4 regions of the Kushneria marisflavi genome follow, and region 4 is predicted to be linked to each of the others. Evidence: predicted binding sites of a transcription regulator. Region 4 holds the regulator's gene; each other region holds the start of a gene.
The links. Region 4 encodes sigma-54, which starts transcription at its own class of promoters, with help from an activator protein. Its sites were predicted from a motif close to TGGCACNNNNNTTGCTNT; they were not measured.

Region 1 (2,997 bases), 1.1 Mb from region 4:
GTATTCATCGCCTGCGAACATGTTTTCGCCGTCCTTCCAGAAGGACTGGTGAACGTGCATGCCGGAGCCGTTATCGCCAGCCATCGGCTTGGGCATGAAGGTCGCCGTCTTGCCATAGGCATGTGCCACGTTGTGGATCACATACTTCATGGTCTGAACTTCGTCGCACTTCTGCACCAGCGTGTTGAACTTCACACCGATTTCGTTCTGACCGGCGTTGGCCACTTCGTGGTGATGCACTTCAACGGTCTGGCCTACGGCTTCCAGCGTCGAGCACATGGCACTGCGGATGTCATGGAAGGAATCGACCGGGGGAACCGGGAAATAGCCGCCCTTGACGCGCGGACGGTGGCCCATGTTGCCACCTTCGAACTTGCCGTCAGTCTCCCATGCACCCTCTTCGGAAGAGATGCGGAAAAAGGAGTGATGCATGTCGTTCTTGAAGTGCACTTCATCAAAGATGAAGAACTCGGGCTCGGGGCCGAAAAAGGCGGTGTCGCCCAGACCGGTGCTGCTCAGGTAGGCTTCGGCGCGCTTGGCAATCGAGCGCGGATCACGCTCGTAGCCCTGCATGGTGGCCGGCTCGATGATGTCGCAGCGCAGCACGATCGTGGGGTCTTCGGTGAAGGGATCGATATAGCCCGTGCCGTCCTGGGGCATCAGGATCATGTCGGACTCGTTGATGCCCTTCCAGCCGCCGATGGAGGAGCCATCGAACATCTGTCCGGTTTCAAAGAACTCTTCATCGACCATACGCGCAGGAATGGTGACGTGCTGCTCCTTGCCCTTGGTATCGGTAAAGCGCAGATCGGCCCACTTGATGTCGTTCTCTTCAATCAGGGCAAGCGTTTTCTCTGACATGTGACTCCTCCAATAAAAGGGATACTGCTTGAAAACCGTTAACAGGACGCCATCACTTCGCCACCGTTGTATCACGCGCAAGCACAGTGCATGCAAGTCCCGATGTGTACCCAAATAATGCATGCAGCGTGCCAAAATGGCGCATACCAATCGATCTCGATTTAAAAATGCTTTCGATACAGCAACTTAAAATCATCATCGAATGGCATGAACTCCTACAGGAGAATAAGATTACGCTCAGAACCACCATGTCGTCGCTTTAAAGCGCACCATTAACGCTCAAGGCATGCTCTTTGTGCACCAAAAAAGCGCACAGCCTGAAAGCGATCTGTCGTCCACTTGTCATGACAAACCTGTTTCATTGCACTTCACAGCGCCTGCGCCACGATTCCAGCTATTCGACTGACGACTTAGCCTATACAATGCGGGGCCAAATTTATTGCACGCTGCTGACATGACCGTTGAAACAATGCACGGTCATGCTCCTACCCTGAACAGGCGCGTGTACACAAAGGTGAAAACGCGTTATGTCCGATACGCTTACTTCCGGCAATATCGAGAAGCTGAGAAATATTGCCATCATTGCTCACGTTGACCACGGCAAGACCACACTGGTCGACAAGCTGCTGGCACAATCCGGCACCCTGGACCGCAAGGCGGAAAACCAGGAACGCATCATGGACTCCAACGACCAGGAAAAGGAACGCGGGATTACCATCCTGGCCAAGAACACGGCCATTACTTGGCACGACTACCACATCAACATCGTCGACACCCCCGGGCACGCCGACTTTGGTGGTGAAGTCGAGCGCGTGATGTCGATGGTGGATTCCGTGCTGCTGCTGGTCGATGCCGTTGATGGCCCGATGCCGCAGACTCGCTTCGTGACCCAGAAGGCATTTGCCCAGGGCCTCAAGCCGATCGTCGTGGTCAACAAGATCGACCGTCCGGGCGCACGCCCTGACTGGGTCATCGATCAGATCTTCGATCTTTTCGACAACCTGGGCGCCACCGACGAGCAGCTCGACTTCCCGATCATCTACTGCTCGGCGCTCAACGGTATCGCCGGCATGGACCCGGAAGATCTGTCCGAAAACATGGACCCGATGTTCCAGGCCATCGTCGACATCGTTGAGCCGCCGACCGTTGAACTCGACGGTCCGTTCCAGATGCAGATTTCGGCACTGGACTACAACAGCTACGTGGGTGTTATCGGTCTGGGTCGCGTCAAGCGCGGCCGTGTCCGTCCCAACCAGCAGGTCAGCGTCATTTCCCGTCACGGCGTCACCCGCAAGGGCAAGATCGGTCAGGTCATGACCCACCTGGGTCTTGAACGTGTTCAGGCCGATGAAGTCAGCGCCGGTGACATCGTCTGCATTACCGGTATCGATGATCTGTCCATCTCTGACACGATCTGTGATCCGTCCAATGTCGAAGCGCTGCCGGCACTGACCGTTGATGAGCCGACCGTTTCGATGACCTTCCAGGTCAACGATTCACCGTTCGCCGGTCGTGACGGCAAGTACGTCACCAGCCGTAACATCAAGGACCGCCTGGATCAGGAACTGATCCACAACGTGGCCCTGCGTGTTGAACAGGGGGAGTCGGCCGAGAAGTTCAAGGTCTCCGGTCGTGGCGAACTTCACCTGTCAGTGCTGATCGAATCCATGCGTCGTGAAGGCTACGAACTGGCCGTAGGCCGTCCGGAAGTCATCATCCGCGAGATCGATGGCGTGAAGCAGGAACCCTACGAAGAGGTCATCATCGACTGTGAAGAGCAGCATCAGGGCTCTGTCATGGAAGAGCTGGGCTATCGCAAGGGCGAGCTGACCAACATGAACCCGGATGGCAAGGGTCGTGTGCGTCTGGACTTCATGATTCCCTCGCGTGGTCTGATCGGCTTCCGTTCGCAGTTTTTGACCATGACTTCCGGCACCGGCATCCTGACCAGCCGCTTTGATCACTACGGTCCGCTCAAGGAAGGCGCAGGCGTTGAGCGTCGTAACGGTGTACTGGTCTCGATGGTTGATGGCAAGGCACTGGCTTATGCCCTCTACACCCTCCAGGACCGCGGTAAGCTGATCATCGACCACGGCACCGAAGTCTATGAAGGCATGCTGATCGGTATCAATAACC
Region 2 (2,997 bases), 1.8 Mb from region 4:
TGTGACCGCCCATCAGGCGCAGGAGGACCGTCTGCCGGACTGGTCGGCGCTGGCCCGGCGCGATGAAACGCTGGTGTTCTACATGGGGCTCAACCGGGTGGCGACCATCTGTGAGGGGCTGACAGGCGCCGGTCTGCCAGCCGACTGGCCGGTGATGCTGATCGCACACGCCACGCTGCCCACGCAGCAGACCCGCGTCGGGACGCTGGCCACCCTGCCGGCACTGCTTGAGGCCGCGCCGATGCCGTCGCCCTGTCTGATCGTGGTGGGCAGTGTGGTCACGCTGTATCGCGACGCGCAGGAGACCACTCGCCACGCGCTGGCCGATGAGGCGCCAGCGTTCTGACCCCCTCCGCTGGATGACAAAACGCCGTCACTCATGTGACGGCGTTTTGGGTTGGGCGTTGTGAGCTGTGGTGGCATGTACGGCCCGAGCCATCGCTCGGGCCATCGGAGGCTAGCGTGCACCGATCGGGGTTGCCGTGTTGGCAGTGTCCTCTGCGCCGGCGGCCTCGCGGTAGGCGGCTTCCTCTTCGGCTTCTACCTCGGGAGTGAAGCGCACGGCCAGTGCGGCCAGTGAGATCACCACCACCGCCACGCCGAGATAGAACAGCCCTTCCTGATAGGTCAGCGACTCGCTTCGAAACAGAAAGCCTGCGGCGACAGCGCCAGCGTTGCCCCCGGCCCCCACGATGCCGGCCACGGCGCCCAGCGCCTTTTTATTGATAAACGGCACCACGCCAAAGGTAGCGCCTTCGGCCATCTGCACGAACAGGCTGAACACCAGCATGATGCCGATGGCCAGCGCCAGCACCTCCATGTGGGCAAAGCCGATCAGGGCGATGCCTTCACACAGCATGGCCAGAAACAGCCAGCGTACCCGGCCCTTGAGGCCGTTCTTGCGGGCGAACAGATCCGAAAAGACCCCGCCGAGCGTTCGGGCGAACAGGTTCATCAGTCCGAACAGCCCCGCAATCAGACCGGCGGTGGCCAGATTCAGCGAGAAGGTGTCGAAAAAGTAGATGGCGGCGATGTTGTTGATGGTCAGCTCGACCCCGAAGCAGGCGGCGTAGACCAGAAACAGCGCCCACACGCGAATGTCCTTCGCTGCGGCGGCAAAGCTTTGAACCGCGCCGTGCTCGCGGGTCGCTTCGGGCAGCTCGCCCCGGGCGCGCAGCTCATCGAAGTTGCCGTTCGGGGCATCCTGGGTCAGGCGGTAATATGCGATGCCGGTCACAAACAGCACGATGCCGGGCACCACCATGGCCAGTCGCCAGCCCAGCGTTTCGCTGACGCCGAGCATCAACACGCCCGAGAAGATCAGCGGCATCAGAATCTGGGTGGTACCGCCGCCCAGATTGCCCCAGCCGGCTGTGGTGGCGTTGGCGGTGCCGACCACGTTGGGCGCGAACATGATCGAGGAGTGGTACTGGGTAATCACAAACGACGCCCCGATGGCGCCGATGGCCAGACGCGCCATCAAAAAGGTTTCAAAGCTGTCGGCGAAGCCGATCATCATGACCGGCAGTGACCCTAGGCACAAAAGCCAGGTGTAGGCGCGGCGCGGCCCGATCCGGTCGCACAGCAGGCCGATGGCCAGTCGCACCACAATGGTGATGGCGACCGAGGCGATGATGGTGTTGCCGATCTGGGTCTTGGTCAGGCCCAGGTCATCACGCACCACAGCCATCAGCGGGGCGATGCCAAACCAGCCGAAAAAGCACACGTGGAAGGCAAACCACGATAGGTGGAAGGCGCGCATCTGTGGGGTCGAAAAGCTCAGTAGCCGTATCCTGTTGGCTTTATTACGGATGTCCATCGCTTGTTCTCCGGGGTTGTCGACACTCAAGGGACATGGCCTCACCAACGGCAACGGCGCCCACCCGCCTTCCCGTGGTGCAGGAAGGTTGGTGGACGCCGTTGTCCGATACACGCAGGCCGGGGGCGCGACGTGTCATGTCTTGTCAGAAACAGGGCCAGGCAGTGGCATTGCCCGCGAAAGCCGCCTTTGGCTCGGGGCATGTCACCTAAAGCAGAACCGGGGCCAGAATCGAAAGAGTGGCGATATTTCAGGGCACTACCGCAAAAAAGGTCGTATATGTCCCTTTCTGGGCGGCGGGCAGTGGGCCGAAAGCGGCGTTTGCGGTGCACATACGTGGCGTGATGCACCGAAGCGGCGCCCGAGTGGGCGTTGGGCTAGCGCTCGGCGCGGTCGATCATGGCGCGGGCAATCGTGACCAGCGGCTGGCTCTGATCCATCGCGGTCCTGCGCATCAGGCGGTAGGCGCTGTCTTCATCGATGTGCTGCTGCGCCATGAGCAGGCCCTTGGCGCGCTCGATCAGCTTGCGCTCGCGCAGGGTTTTGCGGGTATGGGCCAGCTCATCGCTTAGCTGCTGCAGCCGCTGATTCTGGGTCTGGACCAGTTCCAGCAGCGAGCGGTCGAAGTATCGCGCCGTGACCGGTGCCGTCGGGGCGTCAATCTCCGGGGGGCTCGACCGCGAGACCGGTTCGATGAAGGCCGTCACGTCATCAGTGCGGTCACGGCTGCTGGCCTGCTCGAGCGCCCGGCAACAGCTCTGGTGCAGCGCCTCGACGAGCTGATCCTCGATGGCCTTCAGGGCATCGATGCGCTGGGTCGCCAGCGCATACCACTGCTCACCGGGCGCCTCGAGATCGCTCGGCAGATCCGTATCCGCGAGCGCCAGCGCGCGGAGATGGCCGAGCGTGGTCAGGGTGGGGTGGTCGGCGAGCGCGGCCCACCGGTTTCGGGCCGTCTCGTCGGCGAACTCGGTGAACGTGTCGAAGCAGTCCTGCTGGGCATCGATCAGCGATTGAAGGGTGTGGCGGTGCGTATCATCAAAGTGCCCGAGAGTGAAGCCCAGCGCCCCGCAGGCGCGCTCCTGCCCGGCCAGCTCCTTGCCCTGGATGAAGTGAAAGAGGCTGACCAGCGCGCGGGTGATGTCGGCGTCGCTGGCGGTATCGGCCACCTCGAACAC
Region 3 (2,997 bases), 1.1 Mb from region 4:
GGCCTGCTCGAAGCGTCCGCGCCTTTGGGCAGTGGCCCCGGTAAAGGCGCCCTTTTCGTGACCGAAAAGCTCCGACTCCATGAGATCGCGCGGAATGGCGGCCATGTTCAAGGCAATAAAGGGCTGATGCCCACGCGGGCTGTGCTGGTGCAGGGCGCGGGCCACCCGCTCCTTGCCGGTTCCGGATTCGCCGTTGATCATCACGGTGATGTGGGAATGCGACAGCCGTCCGATGGCGCGAAACACCTCCTGCATGGCGGGTGCTTCACCGATGATCTCGGCCTGAATGCCTTCGGGCACACGAGCCGGCGCCTGACGCTCGCGGGCGTGAGCCACGGCGCGGCGCACCAGTGAGAGCGCATCGTCGACATCAAAGGGCTTGGGCAGATACTCGAACGCACCGCCCTGATAGGAGGCCACGGCACTGTCGAGATCCGAGTGCGCGGTCATGATGATCACCGGCATGTCGGCGTGACGCTCGCGTACGCGCGCCATCAGATCGAGGCCATCGACGCCCGGCATGCGAATGTCGGTGAGCAGCACGTCAGGCGCCTGGCGATTGATGGCCTCCTCGGCCTGATCGGCCCGCTCAAAGCTTGAGACTTCGATATCGGGCTGAGCGAGCGTGCGCTCGAGTACCCAGCGGATGGCGCGATCATCATCCACGATATAGACGCGGGCCGTATCACTCATGGGTGTCTCCCTTCTCTTGTCGGTCTTGTTCGGGTTCGCTGAATCCTTCCAGCGGAATCAGAAGACGAAATTCGGTATGGCCGGGGCGGCTGTCACATTCGATCAGCCCCTGATGCTGGTGCAGGATCGACTGGGCGATGGACAGCCCCAGCCCGCTGCCTTCGGCACGGCCGGAGATCATCGGGTAGAACAGCGACTCTGCCAGTGTCTCGGGCACGCCCGGGCCGTTATCGATCACGCAGACCTCACACACCAGCCGGTGGCGCTCGGCGCCCAGGGTAAACTGCCGCCTTGCCCGGGTCCGCAGCGTGACCGTCGGCTGCTCGATGGCGTTTTCGTTGAGCGCCTGTACGGCGTTGCGCGTAACGTTGAGCACCGCCTGAATCAGCTGGCCGGCATCTCCCATGATCAATGGCAGGCTGGGGTCGTAATCGCGCACCAGCGCGATGGTGTCCGTCTCGGCCTGCAGCAGGGCACGCACCCGCTCGACCACCTCGTGCACATTGATGGGCTTTTGCTCGACTGGCCGATTGGGCCCCAGCATGCGATCGACCAGATCGCGAAGGCGGTCGGCCTCCTCGATGATGATGCGGGTGAACTCGGTCAGGCTTTCATCGGGCAGGTCACGTTCGAGCAGTTGCGCCGCCCCTCGGATACCGCCCAGCGGGTTCTTGACCTCATGGGCCAGACCCCGCGTCAGGACCTTGACCATCTCCTGGCGGGCAATCAGCGACTCCTCGCGAGAGATGCGCATCAGGCGGTCACGCGGCTCGAACTCCAGCAGCAGCTCGGTTTTCGACAGCGGCGTTGCGGTGTAGTCCACCGTAATGCGCTCCCCGCTTGCCATGACCAGCTGCGTTTCACGCTGGGTATAGGGGTGTTGAAGCCGCAACGCCTCGAGCAGCATGGCGGCGATACGGCCGTCTTCACCTTCCAGACATTCAAGAGAGGTGCCCTGCACCCGTGAAAGGCTCAGTCCCATCAGGGCTTCCGCAGCCGGATTAAGCCAGCGAACGCTCAATTGCGCGTCCAGCAGCACCACAGCCGTGGTGAGATGTTCCAGCAGGCGTTGATACATGAAGCCCTCGTTAACGTCGTTTCCCTTTGATAGTGCAAAAAGCGCGCCACATATGACGGATGCAGCATATATCGCACCACAAGGGAAAGCTCTGTTGCCGCGCAGGCACGAAAGTGGCACAGGGGCGATGAAGCTCGGAACATGATGCACCCTTATGGTGCATAAAGACCAGCTGTGGCTACCGTGGGGAAGCGGGATCGGACTCGGACGTTGAGGCGGCCAATATCTCGAGGGTCATGACCCCTGATCGCTGTCGAACGGCGCCGGCACTGTCGAGCACCTCGGCCACCAGCGCATGGCGACCAGCCTTGAGCCCCATGGCCATCAGTACATGGCTGAACAGCGGCGACTGGTGACGCCGGCCATCAATGGTCAGCTGCACCCGATCACCGGCGCGCAGCCGCGGAACGATGTCAAGGCGCAGGGGGATACCTCGACGAGCCTGTTCGACCGTTACGGGGGCCGAACGCGGCTTGAAAGCCACACGCTGATAGGGTGCAAAGCGGGCAGGTGTGGCAGGCGTTATCTGATGAGTGCTGGAGTCACTGGAAGGCGACAGCACGCGCGGTGCGCGTATTTCGGCCCGCGTACCGCCAGGACGGTCGCTCCAGACAACGTTGCCCTGGGCGTCCGTATGGCGATAGACCGCGGCACGCGCCTGCGACGCAACGTCTGCAAGCAGCGAACAAACCACTAGTGTCCACAGCAACAGGTAACAGGAACGACCCGGCACGGCAGTGATTCCACAGGATGGGAAGCCGTCATTATGGATGGGAAAACTCGATCTCGAGACGATAAAAAGCCCCGTTAAAACGGGGCTTTTCCTTTCAGATGCCTTAAAGGAGCATCTTTTCTCAAGCCATGAAGGCTGAACCTTAGAGGCTGTAGTACAGGTCGTATTCCATGGGGCTTGGCACCATGCGGACAGCCGTCACATCTTCCATCTTGAGTTCGATGTAGGCTTCGATCATCTCTTCGGTGAACACGCCACCTTCGGTCAGGAAGGCGTGGTCATCCTTGAGCGCTTGCAGGGCTTCTTCCAGGCTCGAGGCAACCGTAGGCACGTTGAGCGCTTCTTCAGCCGGCAGGTCATACAGGTTCTTGTCCAGCGCTTCACCCGGATGAATCTTGTTGCGTATACCGTCAATACCGGCCATCAGCAGCGCGGAGAAGGCCAGGTACGGGTTGGCCATCGGATCAGGGAAGCGAGTCTCGACACGCTTGCC
Region 4 (2,997 bases):
TCGGCAGCTTCAGGGACCAGCAGCACAAAAAGCAGATCGACGGGTTCGCCATCGATGGCATCAAAATCCACGGCCTGCTGAAGGCGCATGAATCCAGCCAGTGGCTGGCGGCAGTGTGAATTGCGAGCATGGGGAATGGCCACGCCATTCCCCACACCGGTACTCCCCAGACGTTCCCTGCTGATCAGTCGGGAAAAGACTTCCTGGCTATCGAGACTGGGAATGTTTTGTGAGATGAACCCGCTGAAATATTCCAGCACGCGCTTCTTGCTGCCCCCTTCCACATCAAACAGGATTCGGTCGGAGGGGAGTATCTGGTCAAGTGTCATGGGTTACAGGTATTTGCCGTTGCCCTGGGAGCGGGCCTGTGTTTTCTCCTTGTGCTTGAGCAGCTGACGATCAAGCTTCTCGGTCAAGGCATCGATGGCAACATAAAGGTCTTCCTGCTCGGCCTGAGCATGAAGTTCGGCACCTGCGGCATGTAGCGTGGCCGCGGCCTGCTGGCGCTCCTTTTCAATAGACAGTGTCACCTGAACATTGGTGATGTTGTCATAGTGACGTTCCAGCTTGGCAAGCTTCTGATTGACGTGCTCGCGCAGTGCATCGGTCAATTCGACGTGGTGCCCGGTAATGTTTACCTGCATGGCATGCTCCCTGAATCGAAACGGATAACCGGTTGTCCATGTGGACTGCCGGACCTGCAAGCCTGTTCCGGCTACTCTCAGATTGTAACGCTTTTCCCGTCAGCGCAAACCCTGAATGATGTTGTTCTCTTTTTTGACCTCCTTCAGGCCAGACGCTTGCGCTCGCTGGAAGCGGGAATGCCCATGGCCTCGCGGTATTTTGCGACGGTGCGCCGGGCGACCATGATGCCGTTGTCAGCCAGAAGTTGTACCAGTCGAGCATCAGACAGCGGGCGTCTTGGGGTCTCGTCTTCTATGAACTTGCGTATCCGGGCGCGAATGGCCGTGCTGGCATGGGCATCACCTTCCTGGCCCACATGGCTTGAGAAGAAATACTTGAGCTCCATGATGCCACGCGGCGTATGAATGTATTTGCGCGTGGTCACTCTGGAAATGGTGGATTCGTGCATCTCCACGGCCTGGGCGATATCGGCAAGAATCATGGGTTTGAGGGCTTCATCGCCGTGTTCAATGAAGCCGGCCTGACGTGTCATGATTTCCTGCCCTACCCGCAGCAGAGTGTCATTGCGACTCGAGAGACTCTTGAGCAGCCAGCGTGCATCCTGAAGATGCTGTTTGAGAAAGGTATTGTCGTCACTCTTGTCGGCGCGACGTACAAGGGCGGCATAGTCGGGCTGAATGCGAAGACGTGGCAGGGATTCCTGATTGAGCTCAACCTGCCAGCCATGGCGGGCGTGATAACGCAACACCAGATCGGGAATGACGAGATGTTGGTCCACGGCCTCAAATTCGCGACCCGGTCGTGGGTTGAGCGACCGGATGGTGTGAATCACGTCATCGAGCGCTTCATCATCAAGACTCAGGCGGCGCTTTAGCAGGCGGCGATCATTTTGTCCCAGTGGTTCAAGGAACTGACGAACCATGCGCCGGGTCTGGGCAAGCCAGGGCGTGTCATCCGGCAATAGATCAAGCTGTAGCAGCAGGCATTCGCGCAGATCGCGTGCAAAAACGCCAGTGGGTTCACACCGCTGGAGCTGCGAAAGCATGTGCTCCATTTCAGACTGTTTGAGATCCCCGAGGCCTTGCTGCCGAAGCCCCTCGCCAAGGTCTTCCAGACCCGTGCCGAGGTAGCCGCTGGGTTCGAGAGCGTCCAGCAGGGTATCGGTGATCAGCTGTTCGCGTGGGGTCATGTCCATCAACAGAATCTGCTCGCGAAGATGCGAGGTCAGGTCGACGGCTACGGCGTTGTGCTCGATATTCCAGCTGTCATCGGCGACGTTGGAGGAAGCGCTGCCGTTGGTATAGACATCGTCCCAGCGAGCATCCAGTGGCAATTCTTCCGGGATATCACTGGACCATTCCTCCTGAGATAACGGGGTCTCCGGTACCTCAAGCGTCTGCTCCTCCTCGATATCCAGTAAAGGATTGCTTTCCAGCGCCATCTGGAGTTCCTGCTGCAGATCCAGCGTAGACAGCTGCAGCAGATGGATGGCCTGTTGCAGCTGGGGCGTCATGGTGAGATGAGTGCCCGTGCGCAACTGTAAGGCGGGTTTCATCATGTTCGTAAAGCCCGGTCGCCAACGTGTAATATCACGCTATCCAGTCCGCGGCGCCCTTGCAAGTGCTGAAGGCGCTAAAGACTGCAATTATCATGCCATCAGTTAATAACCCCAGAGGGTTAAAGGCGAAATTCGTGGCCCAGATAGACATCGCGTACATGCTGGTTATTCAGCACGGCGTTGGCGTCGCCTTCAGCAATGATCAGGCCACTGCCGACGATATAGGCGTTGTCACAGATATCCAGCGTTTCACGCACGTTGTGATCGGTGATCAGAACGCCAATGCCACGGGTACGAAGCTGGCGGATAATGCCCTTGATTTCGCCGACCGAGATAGGGTCAACGCCGGCAAAGGGCTCATCAAGCAAAATGAAGGCCGGTTCGATGGCCAGTGCGCGGGCAATCTCCACACGCCGGCGCTCGCCGCCGGACAGGCTCATGCCCATGTTGTCGCGAATATGGCTGATGCTGAATTCTTCGAGCAGTTGATTGAGCCGTTCCTGGCGTTGCTGGCGATCCAGATCCTTGCGTGTTTCAAGTATGGCCATGATGTTGTCGGCCACTGACAGCTTGCGAAAGATCGAGGCTTCCTGAGGCAGGTAGCTGATGCCGGCGTGGGCACGCTTGTGCATCGGCTGGCGGCTCAGGTCAAGATCATCGATGGCAACATGGCCGGCGTCGGCCTGGATCAGTCCGACGATCATGTAAAACGAGGTGGTCTTGCCGGCCCCATTGGGGCCCAGAAGCCCCACGATCTCTCCCTGTCGAATCGACAGGCTGATGTCCTGAACGAC

Region 1: glnA (glutamate--ammonia ligase) is a predicted target of sigma-54. The motif match lies at 978-995, and genes of this name have one in related genera.
Region 2: B9H00_RS07160 (NarK family nitrate/nitrite MFS transporter) is a predicted target of sigma-54. The motif match lies at 2,030-2,047, and genes of this name have one in related genera.
Region 3: glnL (nitrogen regulation protein NR(II)) is a predicted target of sigma-54. The motif match lies at 1,803-1,820, and genes of this name have one in related genera.

The regions. Positions count from the first base shown of each region.
Region 1 covers NZ_CP021358.1:2,294,704-2,297,700, reverse strand. The annotation lists gene glnA (glutamate--ammonia ligase) at 1-861, opposite strand, end outside; gene typA (translational GTPase TypA) at 1,389-2,997, shown strand, end outside.
Region 2 covers NZ_CP021358.1:1,554,300-1,557,296, reverse strand. The annotation lists gene cobA (uroporphyrinogen-III C-methyltransferase) at 1-346, shown strand, start outside; gene B9H00_RS07160 (NarK family nitrate/nitrite MFS transporter) at 458-1,819, opposite strand; gene B9H00_RS07155 (nitrate regulatory protein) at 2,197-2,997, opposite strand, start outside.
Region 3 covers NZ_CP021358.1:2,297,896-2,300,892, reverse strand. The annotation lists gene ntrC (nitrogen regulation protein NR(I)) at 1-693, opposite strand, end outside; gene glnL (nitrogen regulation protein NR(II)) at 686-1,771, opposite strand; gene B9H00_RS10425 (DUF4124 domain-containing protein) at 1,950-2,504, opposite strand; gene glnA (glutamate--ammonia ligase) at 2,647-2,997, opposite strand, start outside.
Region 4 covers NZ_CP021358.1:3,371,382-3,374,378, forward strand. The annotation lists gene ptsN (PTS IIA-like nitrogen regulatory protein PtsN) at 1-329, opposite strand, end outside; gene hpf (ribosome hibernation-promoting factor, HPF/YfiA family) at 333-644, opposite strand; gene B9H00_RS15300 (RNA polymerase factor sigma-54) at 788-2,203, opposite strand; gene lptB (LPS export ABC transporter ATP-binding protein) at 2,323-2,997, opposite strand, start outside.